One region of the Microbacterium sp. PRC9 genome, then DNA from elsewhere that is predicted to be linked to it. Evidence: predicted binding sites of a transcription regulator. Region 1 holds the regulator's gene; each other region holds the start of a gene.
What was found. The regulator HspR, encoded in region 1, represses chaperone genes until heat shock. The targets are predictions, from matches to a motif close to AAGTTGAGTCNNNNNGACTCAACTT.
Positions count from the first base shown of each region.

Region 2: a site for HspR is predicted at 2,701-2,725, ahead of Q9R33_RS00800 (Hsp20/alpha crystallin family protein). Genes of this name have one in related genera too.
Region 3: a site for HspR is predicted at 1,057-1,081, ahead of Q9R33_RS06130 (ATP-dependent Clp protease ATP-binding subunit). Genes of this name have one in related genera too.

Region 1 is NZ_JAUZUR010000008.1:155,063-161,260, forward strand. Features, by position in the region: gene Q9R33_RS18010 (hypothetical protein) at 1-237, opposite strand, end outside; gene Q9R33_RS18015 (DUF5979 domain-containing protein) at 366-3,725, shown strand; gene Q9R33_RS18020 (heat shock protein transcriptional repressor HspR) at 3,789-4,256, opposite strand; gene Q9R33_RS18025 (DnaJ C-terminal domain-containing protein) at 4,307-5,305, opposite strand; gene Q9R33_RS18030 (nucleotide exchange factor GrpE) at 5,321-5,938, opposite strand; gene dnaK (molecular chaperone DnaK) at 5,941-6,198, opposite strand, start outside.
Region 2 is NZ_JAUZUR010000001.1:189,109-195,306, forward strand. Features, by position in the region: gene Q9R33_RS00785 (ABC transporter ATP-binding protein) at 1-231, opposite strand, end outside; gene Q9R33_RS00790 (low temperature requirement protein A) at 339-1,496, shown strand; gene Q9R33_RS00795 (thymidine kinase) at 1,588-2,172, shown strand; gene Q9R33_RS00800 (Hsp20/alpha crystallin family protein) at 2,229-2,681, opposite strand; gene Q9R33_RS00805 (L-serine ammonia-lyase, iron-sulfur-dependent, subunit alpha) at 2,825-4,426, opposite strand; gene Q9R33_RS00810 (VOC family protein) at 4,533-4,904, opposite strand; gene Q9R33_RS00815 (hypothetical protein) at 5,009-5,179, shown strand; gene Q9R33_RS00820 (alpha/beta fold hydrolase) at 5,408-6,139, shown strand.
Region 3 is NZ_JAUZUR010000002.1:541,714-547,911, forward strand. Features, by position in the region: gene Q9R33_RS06120 (DUF3817 domain-containing protein) at 10-474, shown strand; gene Q9R33_RS06125 (VOC family protein) at 556-927, opposite strand; gene Q9R33_RS06130 (ATP-dependent Clp protease ATP-binding subunit) at 1,096-3,654, shown strand; gene Q9R33_RS06135 (LLM class flavin-dependent oxidoreductase) at 3,894-4,769, shown strand; gene Q9R33_RS06140 (LLM class flavin-dependent oxidoreductase) at 4,766-5,530, shown strand; gene Q9R33_RS06145 (hypothetical protein) at 5,527-5,928, shown strand; gene Q9R33_RS06150 (DUF1731 domain-containing protein) at 5,925-6,198, shown strand, end outside.

The DNA.
Region 1 (6,198 bases):
CTCGAGCAGCGCCGCCTTGACCTGAGCGCCGTCCGTTCGCACGCCCACGACGTCGCCCGGCGGCCACTCGCGCCCGAGGGCCGCGAGCTGATCGAGGTCGCGGCCGCTCGGGCCGCGCTGCCACACGAAGAGGCCGGCGGGTGTGCGCCACCCCACCCCGCCGCGGTGTCCGTCGACGCGCTCGATCACGTCGGGGAACCCGAGCGCGATGGCGCGGACGTCGTCGAGAGTCGGCATGTGTCCATCATGTGACGGCTCAGCGTCCACCGCGAGATCCACCGGCTGTCCGGTTGACGTGTCCCGATAGGGTCGAAGGACTGTGCCCCGCGCTCCCGACGCGTGCGGGCGAGGAGGGGGTCCCACGCATGCCTGTATTCGATCGCCCGCGTCGCCGGATGCGCAGCTTCGTCGCCAGTCTCACGGCCGCGCTGCTGGCCACCACCGGAGCCGGCCTGGCCGGAGCGATCGATCCTCAGCCCGCGGCGGCCGCCTATCCCGAGTCCGTCAACCCCTTCGCGATCGCCGGCGGCTTCACGGTCTACGCCCGCGAAGATGCGCTGCTGCAGAACCAGGAGACCGAGGGCAGCATCGCGGTCGGCGGGACCGCCACGGTCCAGGGCAGCAGCGGGCAGTACACGATCATCCACGTCTCCGCCGGCACGGGGAACTACGATCTGCCGACGGTCGATGGCGACCCCACCCGGTTCCTCGTCGGCGAGTACAGCACCGCGAGCACCGGCATCCTCGCCATCACGAGCGCCGGCACGGCGGACCCGGCGCTGTGGGGCGACCTCAAGATGGTCGAGCGCGACCCCGAGTGGAAGGCGTTCACGCGCGCGGACTGGCTGCGCCTGAACCAGAACCCCTCCAACGCCGACCAGACCCCGCTGATCGACGCGACCCACCAGCAGTACCCGGCGGATGCTGCGCCCCCGTCCGGTGCGGCCGGCAACGGCAGCATCTACACGGCGAACACTTCCGACACCGCCGTCGCCGACTACGTCGAGGCGAACCGAGACGCGTCGTGGGAGGAGGCGTCGAGCTGCTTCGACGACATCGCCGACCCCACCACCGGCGTCGGCTACCCCGTCGGCGTGGCCGAGGACGCGGGCGACCGCGTCGTCCTCGAGGAGCTGAGCCCGGACCAGCCGAACATCGTGGACTACGCCGCGATCGCCGGTGCGTCGCTCATCCAGTTCTCCCCCGGGCCGACGCCCGGTGTGTCGAATCCGCTGGTCATCCGGGTGCCCGCCGGGACGACCGAGGTGATCGGTGCGCGGGCGGATCCGCAGGGCGCGCACTCCCCGTACATCGTGTGGGACCTCTCACAGCTGACCGGCGACGTCACCGTGACCGCCGGCCAGGCCCGCATCGACGGCTCGATCTACGCCCCGAACGCCTCGGTCACCGTGAACGCCGCGCCGCTCGACGGCCAGGTGATCGGTCAGAACGTCATCATCCAGGGCGGCGAGGTCCACTCGTTCCTGTTCGCCGGGGAGATCTCGTGCGACGACGCCAGCGGCACCTTCGTGGTGCGCAAGGCCCTGTCGGGCGGCATCCAGCCCGGTGATCTTCCCGCGGGGGCGACGTTCACCGTCAACTACCGCGCCGTGGACCCGGACGGCAACGTCACCGTCGGCTCACTCGAGGTACCGGCCGACGGCACTCCGGTCCCCGCGGGCGAACGGTTCCCGGCGGGCACGGAGATCACCTTCGAGGAGATCACGCCCGAGACCATCCCCGGCTGGGCATGGGGCGACGTCGAGATCGACCCGAACCCGCTGATCGTGGGCACCGGCACCGCCCAGGTGGTCGTCACGAACACGGCGACCCGGGTGACGGGCACCTTCAGCGTCTCGAAGTCGATCGATGATCCGTCGGGCGAACCTCCGGTCCTCGAGGGGACGGTGCCCGTGACGTGGATCGCCCGATACGGCGGCGAGCAGATCGGCACCGGCACGATGAACGTGCCTTTCACCGGCACGCCCGTCGTCCCGGTCGACGGGAACGGCGCCCCGATCGCCTTCCCGGTGGGCACCCGCATCATCCTCACCGAGAACCTCGACGGCATCGATCCGCCGCCGGGGTACGACTGGAGCGGCATCGGGTGGAACCCCGGGCGCTCGTTCGTGATCACCGAGGCCGGCACGACGGTGGAGGTCGAGCTGACGAACCTCGTCACTCCGACCGACGATGGCCGCACGATCACGATCGTCAAGTCCGCGACCGGCTCGGCCGCGGACCCGCGGTTCGGCTACGAGGTCACCTACAACACGAACCCCGCCCCTGAGCGGGCGACCCTTCCCCTGCCGGTGGGTGAGCCCCAGCTGATCGAGGACCTCGAGACGGGCGCCGAGACGCTGGAGCTGGCCGAGCTTGCGCCGACGTTCGAGGGTGACACCGTGGCGAACGTCGACGATTGGGTGCCGCCCGTCTTCAACGTCACGGTCGACGGCGTGACGACTCCATACCAGCCGGACGGCTTCGGGGACGTCGTGGACATCCCCCTTCCGCCCGACTCGGCTGCCGACATCGAGGTCGAGGTGACGAACGCGCTCAAGGAGGGCACCTTCACGATCTCGAAGGAGTTCGACGGCGTCCCGCCCGACCAGGTGCCCCCGGGCCTCGAGTTCACCGTCGCCTGGACGGCGTATTTCCCGACGACCGAGCCCGAGGACGTGATCCAGGAGGGCGTGCTGCGGGTCCCCGGCAACGGCGCGCCGGTCGGCCCCGTCGACGACGCGGGCGAGCCGCTGCTGTTCCCCTACGGCACCGTCGTGACGTATGAGGAGCAGGTCACGCCGACCATCCGGCACCTCTCCTGGCTCGGCGCCGCGTTCGACCTCGAACAGCTCACGATCGGCGTCGACGACCAGGCCGTGGTGCACGCGACGCTCACCAACGACGCGTCGCTCATCGAGGGAACGTTCCTCGTGCAGAAGAACATGGACGGCATCGATCCGGACGACCTCCTCGTCGACTCGTTCACGATCGACTACGTGGCGCACCTGCCGAGTCGCGACGTGCTGGTGGGCCGGTTCGAGCTGCCTGCCGACGGGACGCCGGCGGGTCCGGTCGACGGCCAAGGCGCCCCGATCTCCTTCCCGATCGGCACGATCGTCAATCTCCTCGAAGAGGAGCCCGACGCGTCCGCACTGCCCCCGGGCTACGAGTGGGGCGAGACGACGTGGAGCCCGGCGAGCTTCGTCGAGATCGGGCCCGGCGAGACGCCCCCCGTGCTCGAGGTCACGAACTCCGTCGTCGCGATGACCCGCTGGGCCGTCACGAAGGTCGTTGCGGGCGATGGCGGGTCGTCGGTCCCGGCGAGCACCACGTTCCCTGCCGACTGGTGGCTCGACGGCGTCGCCCAGCCCCGCATCGAGCTCGAGCCGAACGTCACGATCACGTCGCCGTACTTCCCCGTCGGCACGATCATCCAGGCGCGCGAAGCAGACCTGCCATCGATCCCTGGGGTCGACTGGGGGTCGCCGGTGTGGACGGTCGATGGCGAGGCCCTCGTCCCCGACGAGGACGGGAAGGTCACGCTGCCGATGTCAGAGGTGCGGACGCCCCAGACGGCGGAACTGACGCTCACGAACACGGCGTCCACTCGCCCGCTCCCGGCGACGGGTGGCGGAGGGCTCTCGCCCCTCGTCCCGCTCGGAGCCGTCGGCCTGATCGCCCTCGGCGTGCTTCTCGCCGCCCGACGCGCGCGACGCGTCTGACGCGCGACCGCGAACGCACGCGAAGAGGGAGGGGACGGCATCCGTCCCCCCCTCTTCGCTGAATCAGCCCGCCGGGCTCTCGTCGGGTTCGCTCTGCTGCGCGAGCGACGCGCGCGGACGCCATACGACGACCTCGGTCGCGCGGCGGACGCGCGTGCCGTGGCGCAGCGTCACGACCGCACCGGTCGATCCGGCCGCGAAGACGCGGGCGCCTGGCCGCTTCTCGAGTTCGGCGCGCATGCGGTCCTCGAGGTCGCGGACGCGGCTGTGGAGCTCCTGCACGCGGTTCTCGAGCTCGAGGATGCGCACGATCGCCGGGAGGCCGATGCCGTCCGACGACATGCGGGCGACTTCGCGCAGCTGCTCCACGTGGCGCAGCGAGTAGCGCCGCGATCCGCCCTGCGTGCGCGCGGGGACGACCAATCCGAGCCGGTCGTACTGACGCAGCGTCTGCGGGTGCATGCCCGACAGCTCGGCGGCGACGGCGATCGCGAAGATCGGGGCATCCTCGTCGATGTCGTGCTCGGTCATCTCGTCACCTCCTCGTCTCACTTCGCTCGCTCAACGACCGTGTACATCGGTCAGCCCTGCGCCTTGGCCATGAGGTCGGCGCGCGGGTTCTCCTTCGACTCGAGGCTCTGGAAGCGCTCGAGCGCTTCGCGCGCGGCCTCGTCGAGGTGGGACGGCACAGCCACCTGCACCTCGGCGAGGAGGTCGCCCGTGCCCTTGGCCGTCTCGACACCGCGGCCCTTGACGCGCAGCACGCGGCCGGACGGCGTGCCCGGGGCGACGCGCAGCCGCACCGGATCGCCGCCGAGCGTCGGCACCTCGATGGTGGCGCCGAGCGCAGCCTCGGTGAACGTCACGGGCACGGTGACGCGCAGGTTCAGCCCGTCGCGCGTGAACACCGGGTGCGGACGCACGGTGACCTGCACGACGATGTCGCCGTTCTCGCCGCCGTCGGGCGAGTGACGCCCGCGGCCGCGCAGCCGGATCTTCTGCCCGTCCGAGACGCCGGCGGGGATCTTCACCTTGAACGGCTTGCCGTCCTCGCCTGCCAGCGTGATGGTCTCACCCCTGGTCGCCGTGACGAAGTCGATCGTCGTGCGCGCCGTGACGTCGGCGCCGCGCGTCGGGCCGCCGAAGCCGCGGTAACCGCCGCGCGGCTGCCCGAAACGCCCGGAGCCGAAGCCGCTGCCGCCCTGCTGCTGGTTGAACATCGCGAAGATGTCGTCGAAGTCCTCGGCGCTCTGGTAGCGGGCACCGCGGCCCTGATTGAACATCGAGAAGACGTCCTCGAAGCCGCCGGCGCCGCCCGGGCCGCCCGACGTGAATCGAGCACCCGAGCCCATCGCGCGGATCTGGTCGTACTCCTTGCGCTGCTCCGCGTCGGAGAGCACCGAGTACGCCTCGCTGACCTCCTTGAACTTCGCCTCGGCGGCCGCGTCACCCTGGTTGGAGTCGGGGTGGTACTTCCGCGCGAGCTTGCGATACGTCTTCTTGAGGTCCGCCTCGCTGACGTCCTTCGAGACGCCGAGCACCGAGTAGAAGTCCTTGTCGAACCAGTCCTGACTGGCCATGGAGCCTCCTTCGGGCTACTCGGCGGGAACCGCGACGACGACCTTCGCCGGACGCAGTTCCACCGAGCCGAGGCGGTAGCCGATCTCGACGACCTCGACGATCGTGGTCTCGGTCGCGCCGGGCGTCGGCACCTGGAAGATCGCCTCGTGGTGCTGCGGATCGAACACCTCGCCGGGGGCACCGTACGTGGTGAGCCCGATGCGCTCGGCGACGCCGCGGAGCTTCTCGGCGATCGCCGCGAAGGCGGATCCCTGCTCCAGGTCGCCGTGCTTCTCGGCGCGGTCGAGGTCGTCGAGCACCGGGAGGATGCCCTTCGCGACCGCGCCCTGGGCGCGCTCGATCTCGACCTCGCGCTGCTCCTCGGTGCGGCGGCGGTAGTTGGCGTACTCGGCCTGCAGGCGCTTGAGGTCGTTCAGCAGCTGCGACTCGAGGTCGGCGAGGACGGCGTCCTCGGCCGCGGCGTCGGCGTTCTGCGCAGCGCCGAGGATGTCGTCGACAGTGAGCTCGTCGTCCTGCCCGTCCTGCGGCGCGGGGCCGGAGGCGTTCGCCTCCGACCCCACACCCTCAGGCCGGACCTCGTCGCCGTCGCCCGGTTCTTCGACCGGTTCCGGGTTGTGGTCCTTGTTCGCCATGGTTACTTCTTCTCGTCCTCTTCGTCCACGACCTCGGCGTCGACGACGTCCTCATCGGAGTCGGTCGGGGCCTGCCCGTCACCGGCGTCGCCGGCCGCAGCATCCGGAGCGGACTGCGAAGCCTGGCTCGAGGCGTAGATGGCCTCGCCGAGCTTGCCCTGGCTCTGGTTCAGCTTGTCGAACGCGGCCTTCACGGCGTCGTCGTCCTCGCCCGCGAGCGCGGTCTTGAGAGCATCGACGTCGCCCTGCACCTCGGTCTT
Region 2 (6,198 bases), on a different contig from region 1:
CGCGCGCGAACCGGCGGGTTCGCCGAGCACCGTCACGTGGCCGCCCGCCACCTTCTGCACGCCCACGATCGAGCGCATCAGCGTGGTCTTGCCGCACCCCGACGGGCCGAGCAGGCCGGTGATCTGCCCCCGCGGAATGTGCAGATCGAGCCCCGTGAACACCTCGGTCCTGCCGCGCGTGACGTGCAGACCACGCACGCTCACAGCATCCGTCTCCGCATTGTTCGTCACGAGATGAATAGTGCCCCGCGGCCGGCATGCCGTCCAGGGGCGAGATCGAGATCCGCGCCGGCGTGATGCCAGGATGGGGCATGCCCTTCGGGATGACGCGGAACGTGATGAGGCCGACGGACACTCCGCGCGCCGACCGGGTGACGTACATAGAGCTCTTCTTCGACCTCGTGTTCGTGTTCGCGCTGACGCAGCTGTCGGCCTACCTCTACGAGAACCAAAGCCCGCTCGGAGTCCTCGAGGGCGTGATCGTCGTGTGCGCGCTGTGGTGGGCGTGGGTGTCGACGACCTGGGTCACGAACTGGCTCGACCCGGTGACGCTGCCGGTTCGCGGCGCGGTCATCGGCCTCGCGTTCGTGTCGCTCGTCATGAGCGTCTCGATCGCCGAAGCCTTCGGCGAGCGGGCGTGGGCCTTCGCGATCGCCTACGTCATCCTTCAGGTGGGGCGTACGGCGTTCATCGTCTGGGCGACCGCCCGCCACGATCCGGCCGTGTCCAGGGACTTCACCGCGGTGCTCGCGTGGACGGTCGCGAGCGCTGTCTTCTGGTTGGTCGGCGCACTGCTGCCTCTCCCGTGGCAGCTGCCGCTGTGGGCGATCGCGCTCGGGATCGAACTCGCGGGAACGCTACTCGCGTTCCCCGTCCCGGGCCTCGGCAAGGTGCGCCTCGATCGCTGGGATCTGTCGGGTCCCCACATCGCCGAGCGGACCGCGCTCTTCGTCCTGATCGCCCTCGGCGAGGGCATGCTCGTCACCGGCCTCGTCTTCGCCGAGACCGAGTCGTCCCCGGCATCGGTCGCCGCGCTCGTCGCCGCGTTCGCGACCGCTGCCGCAGCGTGGTGGATCTACTTCGACCACGGCGAGCGGGTCGGCGCCGAGACCATCGAGGCGTCGGACACACCGGGTCGCCTGGCACGCACCGCCTACACGTGGATGCACCTCCCGATCGTGGCCGGGATCGTCGTGATCAGCGTGGGCGACAAGGACGCCCTCTCGCACCCGCACGACCACGACGTCGCCGCGACGATCGCGGTCATCGGGGGGCCGATGCTGTTCCTCGCGGGCACGGTGCTGTTCCGCCACCTGCTGGAGCGGCGCTGGGCGCGCGCACAGCTCGCGGGGATGCTCGCGCTCGCGCTCCTCGCGGCCGCCGCGAGCGTGCTCGACACGCTCACCCTCTCGGTCGCCGCGGGCCTCGTGCTCACCGGCGTCGCCGTCGGGGAAACGGTCGGGCGTGTGCGGCGAGGACGCCGCGCGGGGGGCTGATCCGCCGTCCTCGCTCCCGGGTGCCCCCCGGCCACCGTCGTTCGCGCGTCGTCTCGTGCGCCTCGCGCAGAACCGGACATAGGGTGGCGGCATGCGTGCAACCAGGCAGTCCCGGCTACAGGTGGTGTGCGGCCCGATGTTCGCCGGAAAGTCGGAGGAGCTGCTGCGCCGCGTCCGCCGCGCGCGCATCGCGGGGCTCGAGGTCGAGGTGGTGAGCCACGCGCTGGACGATCGGCGGGGCGAGGGACTGGTGAGCTCGCACTCCGGGCTGAGCGTGCCCTCGCGCTCGGTGCCCGACGTGGCGACGCTCGTCGCGGGCGTCAAGGGCCGCGGGCTCGACCTCGTCGCCATCGACGAGGCGCAGTTCTTCGGCACCGACCTCGTCCCCGCCGTCGACGGGCTGGTCGCCGACGGCGTGACCGTGGTGGTGTCAGGGCTGTGCGTCATGTTCGACGGCCGGCCGTTCGAGCCGCTGCCGGCGCTGATGGCGATCGCCGAGGACGTCGTCAAGCTCACCGCTGTGTGCGCGGTCTGTGGCGAGGATGCCGCGTTCCACCAGCGCATCGCCGAGGCTCCCACCGGCGATGCCGGTGTGCCGGCGCCTGCGCACGTCGGAGGGATCGAGTCCTACCAGGCCCGGTGCCGCAGGCACTTCACCGGAACCGCACGAGCGTAGACGACAGAACGGATGCCTCGCCGCCGCGTCGGCGAGGCATCCGTTCTGGAATGGTCCTACTGCTCGATCGGCTGGGGCGCGTCGGACTCGTGCGCCGTGATCGTCGGCGCGCCGCCCTCGGACATCACCTCGATCTTGCGCGGCTTCGCCTTCTCGCTGACCGGGATCGTCACGCTCAGCACGCCGTTGTTGTAGCTCGCGGAGATGCGCTCGGTGTCGATGCCCTGGCCCAGATTGAGCTGGCGCAGGAAGCTCGCCGCCTCTCGTTCGCGCGTGATCCACTTGACGTCGTCGCCGCTCGTCAGCGTGCGCTCCGCGCGGATGGTCAGCAGCTGTCCGTCGACGTCGATGTCGACCGAACCCGGGTCGATGCCCGGAAGGTCGGCCGTCAGGATGTAATGGTCGCCGTCGCGGTACAGGTCCATCGGCATGCGGCGGGGGCCGCGGCGCGTGTCGAAGAGACCGGCAGCAAGGCGGTCGAGGTCCCGGAACGGGTCGTTGGTGGCCATGATTATCTCCTCTCGTCGAAAGTTGAGCCTCACCGGCTCAACTGTCACCAGATTAGCACTCTCGATATGCGAGTGCTAAGCCGCCGAGCGTTCGCCGTGAACGAACGAGACCGCCACCGGGCTCCGGAGGTCAGCACTCGGCTTCAGCACTCGATGACGTTGACCGCGAGACCGCCTTCGCTCGTCTCCTTGTACTTGTGCGACATGTCGATGCCGGTCTGGCGCATGGTCTCGACGACCGCGTCGAGCGAGACGTAGTGCGAACCGTCGCCACGCAGCGCGAGCCGCGCGGCCGTCACCGCCGTGGACGCGGCGATCGCGTTGCGCTCGATGCACGGGATCTGCACGAGTCCGCCGACCGGGTCGCAGGTGAGGCCGAGGTGGTGCTCCATCGCGATCTCGGCGGCGTTCTCGATCTGCCGGTTCGTGCCGCCCATCACGGCGGTGAGGCCGCCCGCGGCCATCGCGCACGCCGATCCCACCTCGGCCTGGCAGCCGCCCTCTGCGCCCGAGATCGACGCGTTGGCCTTGAACAGCGAGCCCAGCGCGGTCGCTGTGAGGAGGAATCGACGGATGCCTCGGCGACGGTTCGCCTCCGCCACCTGTTCGTCGTCCCAGCCTGCAGCCTCTTCGGTGGTCGCCGCGTGACCGTGATAGCCGAGCAGTGCGCTGCCGACCAGCTCGCCGTAGGGCGTCACCGCGTTGCCGGCGCCGAGGCCGGAATCGGCGAGGAAGCGCCACCAGTACATCGCGACGGCGGGCAGGATCCCGGCAGCACCGTTCGTCGGAGCGGTCACGACCCGCCCGCCTGCGGCGTTCTCCTCGTTGACCGCGAGCGCGAAGGCGCCCAGCCACTCCCCCGGCAGCTCGCGACGGCCGTCGGCCTCGGCGGCCTCGAGCTGCTCGCGGATGGATGCTGCGCGGCGCTTGACCCCCAGCATCCCGGGGAGAACGCCCCCCGCCTGCAGGCCGGCCTCGACGCACGCGGCCATCGCGTCCCAGATCGCATCCAGCCCCTCGGCGATGTCCTCGTCGGGGCGCAGCGACTCCTCGTTGATGCGCGCGGCCTCGGCGATCGTGATGCCCCGCTCGTCGCACACGGCGAGCAGCTCCTCGGCGCTGGAGAAGTCCAGGGGGAACGCGCGCGGGGGCTCCCCTGCGGCCGCTGAGCCGGGCGCAGACTCACCTTCGCGGCGGATGAAACCGCCGCCGACGGAGTAGTAGGTCTCGCGGACGAGGAGTCCGGCATCCGTCGCCGCCACAGGTTCGAGAGCCGCAGGCGAGCCCGTCTCGCGCACTCCGGGCGCGGAGAGCGCACGCGCAGGTCCGTCGTCGGGCGAGGTCCACGCTTCGAGGGTCATGGCGTTGGGGTGGCCAGGCAGCCTGGTGCGCGGCGCGAACACGACGTCGCCGCGCCGGAACGGGACCGCGTGCCTCCCGGCGAGCTCGAGCGCGCGATCGTCGGGCCAGGCGCTCCAGGCGGAGCGCACAGCATCCGGATCCACCGTCTCGGGTTCGAGGCCCTGCAGCCCCGCGACGACGGCGTCGGGTGTGCCGTGGCCGATGCCCGTGGCGCCGAGCGAGCCGTACAGCGTGCAGGTGACGCGGCCGACCTGCGGCAGAACCCCGCTTTCGCGCAGGCGGACGACGAAATCGTGGGCGGCCCGCATGGGACCGACCGTGTGGGAGCTCGAGGGTCCTACGCCGATGGAGAACAGCTCGAACGCCGAGACGTAGGCGCTCATCGCGACCAGGCTAACCCGACAGGAGCGTGCACTCTGACTCCCGTTACCGACTCGATACGAGCAGGATGCCTCATCACGCGGGCATCCATCGTGCAGCCTGGCGGTCTCAGGAAGCGACGGGCCGGAACGAGACGAGGCCGACGGTGTTGCCCTCGGAGTCCTCGACGAAGGCCTGCCACTCGTCGTGCCCTGCCGGCCCGAGAGTGTCGTCCTCGTGGGTGAAGATCACGTGCGGCGGTGAGACGACCTCGGCCCGATCGCCGATCCGCTCGAGGGCCGCCGTGACGTCGTCGACATGCAGGTACAGCAGCGCGGTCGGGGCGTTGCGGTCCAGCAGCAGCCGCACGCCGTCGAGGTCGAAGAACAGCAGGCCCGGCGGATCGAACACCGCCGTCGCGTCGCTGCCGAGGAGGGAGGTGTAGAAGCCTGCGGCGCGCTCGAGGTCGTCGGCGTGCTGAGCAACCTGCACGAGTCTCATGGCGCCATTCTCGCGCCCGCCCGAGACCGATGCCAGGGACACGGCCCTTCCCGCGGCGGGCCGGTGAGGAGTATCAATGAGGGAGGCGATCCTGGAGGTTGGCGATGCTGCTTTTCGTGCTCTATCTGATCCTGATGGTCGGCGGAATGGTGATCCTGGGGCTGTCGTTCGCGTCACCGGTCCTGCCTGCGCTGGTGTTCGTCGTGGGCCTGCTCTGCATCGTGGCGGCCGTCGCGATTCCGGTCACCGCGGGAGCCTTCGAACAACGCCGGTAGCGAGCGCCCGAGCAGCCGGCGCCTGCTCGCGGTGCACCCCTCGTACGCCGCGCCGAGCGGTGCGACGATCGGGAGCAGTGGCGGACGCGGTCCCCCACCTGTGAACTTCGCGCTGGCGCCGGCGCGGCGGGCGGCCCTAAGGTGTCGGTCAGCGCGTCCAGGACAGCACACGACGCGACTTTGATCATCCGCAGCCGCCTGGGGGCGGCGCAACAGATGGGAAGTCGAATGTCAGAGAGCAAGCCGACCATCGTCCTCGTGCACGGCGCGTGGGCTGACGCCTCGAGCTGGAACGCCGTCAGCGTTCCACTTCAGGCCGAGGGATTCACCGTCCTGGCACCGCCGAACGAGCTGCGCGGGCTGACGTCCGACGCCGCCTACATCGCGTCGTTCCTCGCGCAGCGGACGAGCGGGCCCGTCGTGCTCGTCGGCCACTCGTACGGCGGCGCGGTCATCACGAACGCCGGCGCCCACGGCGGCGACGTGAAGGCGCTGGTGTACGTCGACGCGTTCATCCCCGACGAGGGCGAGACCGTCGTCGGCATCCTCGAGGGATCGGGTTCCGCCTTGGCGGTCGCGGATCCGACCACGGTCCTCGACGTCGCGGGCTACCCAGGAGCTCCGGAGGGCGCGGCCGAGGCATTCCTCAAGCCGCAGACCGTGCATGACGCGTTCGCACAGGACCTCCCCGAGGCCGACCGATGGACCATCGTCGCGACGCAGCGTCCGGCGTCGTTCGTCGCGAACGTGACGCCGTCGGCGGCGCCGGCGTGGAAGACGATCCCGAGCTGGGCCGTCCTCGGCACCGACGACCGCGTCATCCCGATCGACACGCAGCGTCGTATGGCAGAGCGTGCCGGTGCCACGATCACCGAGGTGGATGCATCCCACGTCTCGATGGTGTCGCAGCCGCAGGCGACACTGGACGCGATCCGCGCGGCGGCGGCCTCGATCAGCTGATCACGCGGAGGGCCCAGCTCACCAGGCATCGAGACTGCCCGTCCCCTATACTCCACTGA
Region 3 (6,198 bases), on a different contig from region 1:
GCTGAAGGTGTGTTCCGCAACCCCCACACCCTGTTCCGTGCGCTCGCGATTCTCGAGGCGATCTCGTGGACGCTCCTCATCGCCGGCCTCGTCATCCGCGCCACCACCGACTGGGCGCTGGGCGTCACGATCGGCGGCGGCATCCACGGCTTCATCTTCCTGTCGTACGGCGCGACCGTCATCCTCGTCGCGCTCAACAACCGGTGGCGCGTCGGGCCCACGGTGCTCGCGCTTGTGAGCGCCGTCATCCCCTACGCCACGATCCCGGCGGAGCTGTGGCTCCAGCGCAGTGGTCGTCTTGCGGGCGCGTGGCGTCTCGAGGCCACGGACGACCCGCGCGACGCCACCTGGTACGACCGGCTCATGCGGTGGTTCCTTCGGCGCCCCTGGGTGCTCGGCGCCCTGATCGCTCTCGCGGTCGTGCTGCTGTTCGTCGTGCTCCTCATCCTGGGCCCGCCCGGAGGTCGCGACTGACGACACCCGACCCCGGCCGCCTCACTCCCTCGGGAGCGGGGCGGCCGTATCGCGTCGTGGATCGGTAACGGATGCCGCGGCTCAGCGCCAGGCGGGCAACTGCTGCAGCGTCCAGGTGTTGCCGTCGGGGTCGTCGAACTGGACGAACCGGCCCCAGTCCTGCTCGTCGACGCCGCGCCCCTCGACGCCGTTCGCCCGCAGGTGGGCGAGCGCTTCGTCGGCATCCGGCACGACGATCTGAACCGTGTTCTGCTGGCCGGGCTCGAGGGTGTTGCCGAGACCTGTGCCGAAGGCGATCGAGCAGGCGGAGCCGGGCGGGGTCGCCTGCACGAAGCGGAGGCCTTCGACGGGCGTCTGATCGTGGTCGATGTTCCAGCCGATCCTCTCGTAGAACTCCTTCGCGCGGTCGACGTCCGTCACCGATACGAAGATGAGCTCGATCTTCCAGTCCATCGTGTTCCCTCTCGTCTCTGAAGCAGGTCCCCCGTGGAGGAGACGTTACGCCCGGGGTCCGACATCCGCCGCTGGGGAATACCTGCGGATGAGTGCGGTTGAACTTGACAATGCCTGTGTCAAGTTCAAAACTTGATACTCCTCCACTCAAGTTTCAGGAGAGATGGAATGCCAGAAGACTTCACCCCCCAGGCCGGCGACGACGCGAGCTCGTTCGACGAGTTCCTGGCGCGCTACCTCGCGGGCGAGCGCGCCCGTGCCGAGCGCTCGATCGACCTGAGCCGCTACCTCGGCGCCGGTACCCAGGAGCTGCTCCAGCGCGCCGGCAAGTACGCGCTCGAGCGCGGCCAGCAGGAACTCGACGCGCTGCACGTCCTGCGCATCCTCGTGGCCGAGGCTCCGGCGCGTGACGCCGTGCAGCGCATCGGCGCCGACGCCGACGCGATCGCGCGCGCCACCGAGGAGCGCCTTCCCGCCGCGACCGCGGCGGCCGACGTCGACGGGGCCGTCGTGACCTCGTCCGTGCAGCGGGCGCTGTTCCACGCGTTCCAGGTCGCCCGCTCGTCGGGATCGACCTACGTCGACCCCGAGCACCTGTTCTTCGCCCTCGTGCTCGCGCAGGACACGCCCGCCGGCCAGGTGCTGGCCCGTGCCGGCGTGACGGCCGAGGCACTCATGCAGGGTGCGCGCGAGACCGTGACGCCGGGCGAGAGCGCGCAGGCGGAGGCGCGGCCCGAGGGCGCAGCATCCGACACCCCCATGCTCGACGCGTACGGCACCGACCTGACGGCGCGCGCCGTCGCGGGCGAACTCGACCCGGTGATCGGGCGCGCCGACGAGCTCGAGCAGACGATCGAGATCCTCAGCCGCCGCACCAAGAACAACCCGGTGCTGGTCGGCGAGGCCGGCGTCGGCAAGACCGCGATCGTCGAGGGACTCGCCCAGGCGATCGTCGACGGTTCCGTGCCCGAACAGCTGCTCGGCAAGCGCGTGATCGCGCTCGATCTGCCGGCCATGCTCGCGGGCACCCGCTACCGCGGCGACTTCGAGGAGCGCCTCACCAAGACGATGGACGAGATCGCCGCGCACAAGGGCGCGCTGATCGTCTTCATCGACGAGGTGCACACGGTGGTCGGCGCCGGTGGCGCCGGCGACGGCGGCATGGACGCGGGCAACATCCTGAAGCCCCGCCTCGCGCGCGGCGAGCTGCACCTCGTGGGGGCGACGACGCTCAAGGAGTACCGCGTCATCGAGAAGGACCCCGCTCTCGAGCGCCGGTTCCAGCCGGTGCGCGTCGGCGAGCCCTCGATCGAGGACGCCGTGCTCATCCTCCGCGGCCTCAAGCCGGCCTACGAGGAGCACCACGGCATCGTCTACACGGACGAGGCGCTTCGTGCGGCCGTCGAGCTCAGCGACCGGTACCTCACTGAGCGCGTGCTGCCCGACAAGGCGATCGATCTCATCGACCAGGCCGGCGCCCGACTGCGCCTGCGGCTGGGCTCGAAGGTCGACGTGTCGGGTCTCATCGAGCGTCTGGCGACTCTCGAGGCAGACAAGAACGCCGCGGTGTCGGCAGAGCACTACGAGGAGGCGTCGCAGATCCGCGACCAGATCGCCGAGGTGCAGGGGCGCCTCGAGCGCGCCACCGCCGCGGGTGCTGCCGTGCGGACCGACGCGATCGTCGACGAGCCCGAGATCGCCGCGGTGATCAGCCGTGCCACCGGCATCCCGGTGAACCGCCTGACCGAGACCGAGCGCGAGCGCCTGGCGTCCCTCGAGGACGAGCTGCACGACCGCGTGATCGGCCAGGACGACGCGGTGACCGCGGTCGCCAAGGCGGTCCGCCGCAACCGCACCGGCATGGGCGACGCCCGTCGCCCGGTGGGCTCGTTCCTCTTCCTCGGCCCGACGGGCGTCGGCAAGACCGAGCTCGCCAAGGCACTCGCCGCGTCGTTGTTCGACGACGAGGGCGCGGTGATCCGCTTCGACATGAGCGAGTTCGGCGAGCGGCACACCGTGTCGCGCCTCGTCGGCGCCCCTCCCGGATACGTCGGCTACGACGAGGCCGGGCAGCTCACCGAGCGCGTGCGGCGCAACCCGTACTCGATCGTGCTGTTCGACGAGATCGAGAAGGCGCACCCCGATGTGTTCAACCTGCTGCTCCAGGTGCTCGACGACGGGCGCCTCACCGACGGCCAGGGACGCACCATCGACTTCCGCAACACGGTGGTCGTCATGACCTCGAACCTCGGTTCGGAGTTCCTCGCGTCGCGCGGCGGTGCAATCGGCTTCCTCGCCGACGGGGGAGGGACGACCGGCTTCGGTTCCGAGAAGGATCTGCGCGACCGCGTCTTCGGCAAGCTGCGCGAGGCGATGCGCCCCGAGTTCCTCAACCGCATCGACGAGATCGTGCTGTTCCGCAAGCTCGAGAAGCCGCAGCTGCAGCGCATCGTGCGACTGCTGCTCGGGGCATCCGATGCGCGCCTCGCGAAGCGCGAGGTGTCGCTGGTCGTGACGGACTCCGCGGTGGCCTGGCTCGCCGACAACGGGTACGAGCCCGAGTACGGCGCCCGGCCGCTGCGTCGCCTGATCCAGCGCGAGGTCGACGACCGCATCGCCGACCTGTTCGTCACAGGCTCGCTCGTGGACGGCGGGACCGTGACGGTGGATGCCTCGGCCGAGGCGCTGTCGGTGCGCTCGGGGATTCCCTTCGCCGCCGCGGCCTGATCCCGAACGATCCGAGAGGCGCAGGGCCGACAGGCCCTGCGCCTCTCGCTCTGCGTAGGGCAGGGGTGTGGCGAGCATCGCACCGCTTCGACAGGTCAACCACGGCTGCGCAGGTCCGATCCGGGCCGAGATCTCCTGCGGAATCCTGGTTGACCTGTTGCAGCGGTGGGCACACCGATGCCGCCCGTCGCCGACGCCGTGCTTCTCGCGTGTCGGCACGGCCTGACAGAGTGGGATGCATGACCCGCATCGGCGCGATCTTCAACCCGTACACGCACAGCCCCGACGAGTTCCGCGACGCGGTGCGCGCCGCCGAATCCGGGGGACTGCCCGAGCTGTGGATCTGGGAGGACTGCTTCCGCCAGTCCGCCTTCGCCACGGTGGGCGCGGCCCTCGCCTGGACCGACGCTCTGCGCATCGGCATCGGGATCGCGCCGATGCCGCTGAGGAATGTCGCCGCAACGGCGATGGAGATCGCCACGGTCGAGCGGCTGTTCCCCGGCCGGCTGCTTCCCGGGGTCGGCCACGGCGTGCTCGATTGGATGGGGCAGGTCGGGTCGCGCGTCGCCTCGCCGCTGACCCTGATGCGCGAGTACGTGCCGGCGCTGCGCGGCCTGCTCGCCGGTGACCAGATGAGCGTCGACGGACGCTATGTCACCCTCCGCGACGTGCGTCTGGACTATCCGCCGGTCGCGCCGCCGCTCGTGTACGCGGCGGCAGAGGGTCCGAAGACACTGCGGCTGAGCGGCGAGGTGGGCGACGGGACCGTGCTCGACAGCGGGCACACGGCGGGGGAGTACGCCATCGCGACGGCCGCCATCCGCGAGGCGCGTGCCGCGTCGGGTCGCACCGGTGACCACGACGTGGTGGCCTACGTCGTCACCGCCTTCGGCGCGGGTGCCGAGGCGCGGGCGATCGCCGACGTGGGCGACAAGCCCGATCCCGCCGAGCGCTCGCTGTGGGGCGACCCGGCGGACGTCGCCGCCGACGCGCAGCGCTTCTTCGACGCCGGCGTCGACGACGTGGTGCTGCTGCCCTCGTCCCGCGGCGACATCGCGGAGTTCTACCGGGCGGCCGCCGAGGTCTCCAAGCTCGTCGGCGCGCACGTCGCATGACCGCGGCGCTCTCGATCGGGATCGCCGCGGCGGCCGGCGCAGAGGTCGGTGCGCGTGTCGCGGCGGTGGCGGAGGCCGCGGGACTGCACGCCTTGTGGGTCAACGACACTCCGGGCCACGACGCGCTGGCCGTGCTCGCGGCCAGCGCGGGTGCGACCGAGCGGCTCGTGCTCGCCACGGGAGTGCTTCCGATCGACCGTCGCACGCCCGACGACATCCTCGCCCGCGCGGCAGGACTCCCCGCCGACCGCCTCGTGCTCGGCATCGGCTCCGGGCAGCTGCGCCACGGTGCCGTGGATCGGGTGACGGATGCTGCCACCGCCCTCCGCGCGGGCACCGAGGCGCGTGTCGTGGTCGGCGCGCTCGGCCCGAGGATGCGGCGCACGGGGGCGGAGGCATCCGACGGGCTCCTTCTCAGCTGGCTCACCCCGGAGATCGCGGCCGACCAGGCACGGCATGCTCACGAGCTCGCCCGCACGGCGCACGTCGCGCTGTACGTGCGGACGGCGGCCGACCCCGACGCGATCTCCGCGCTCGATGAGGAGGCGCAGCGCTACGCCGGGTACCCCGCCTACGCGGCGAACTTCGCCCGACTGGGGGTCCAGGCGGCGGAGACCGTCATCCGGCCCGCTGCGCTGCGGGACCGGATCGCCGCCTATCGCGCCGCCGCCGACGAGGTGGTCCTCCGGGCCATCACCGCCTCGGGCAGCCTCGACGAACACCTCCGCTTCATCGACGCCGTCGCCGAGGCCCTCGGGTGACGCGGGTCGTCGCCCGCTGGGCGCTCGCGACGCTGCTGGCCGCCGCGGGCGCCTCTCACCTCTTGTGGGGGCGCCGCGGTTACCGCATCGTCGTACCCGATTGGGCGACGCGGCTGTTCCACACCGACACGGACACGATCGTGGTCGCGTCGGGGGTCGTCGAGCTGATGCTCGGCAGCGCGCTCGTGGCCTTTCCCGCCGAGCGCCGCCGCGTCGGCTGGGCGGTGGCCGCGTTCTTCGTGGCCGTCTTCCCGGGCAACGTCCATCAGTGGCGGACGGGCCGGTCGGCGCCCATGCTGCGCACCGATCGGGCACGGTTCGTCCGGCTGCTCCTGCAGCCGCTGCTGGTCGGATGGGCCCTGTGGAGCACGAGCGGCACGCCGGGCAGCAGCCGATGAGCCGGCCGGTCGCCGTCCTCGCCGGCGCATCGGGCTTCGTCGGCCAGGCGCTCGTGCGCGCCTTCGCCGAGGACGGGTACGACGTGCGCACGATCGGCCGCTCGAACGCCGATGCGACGTGGGACGACGGCGGCGGCATCCGTGCACTCGTCGAGGGCGCCGCGGTGCTCGTGAACCTCGCCGGAAAGTCGGTGGACTGCCGCTATACCGACGCGAACCGCGACGAGATCCTGCGGTCGCGGGTCGAGACGACGAAGACGCTGCGCGAGG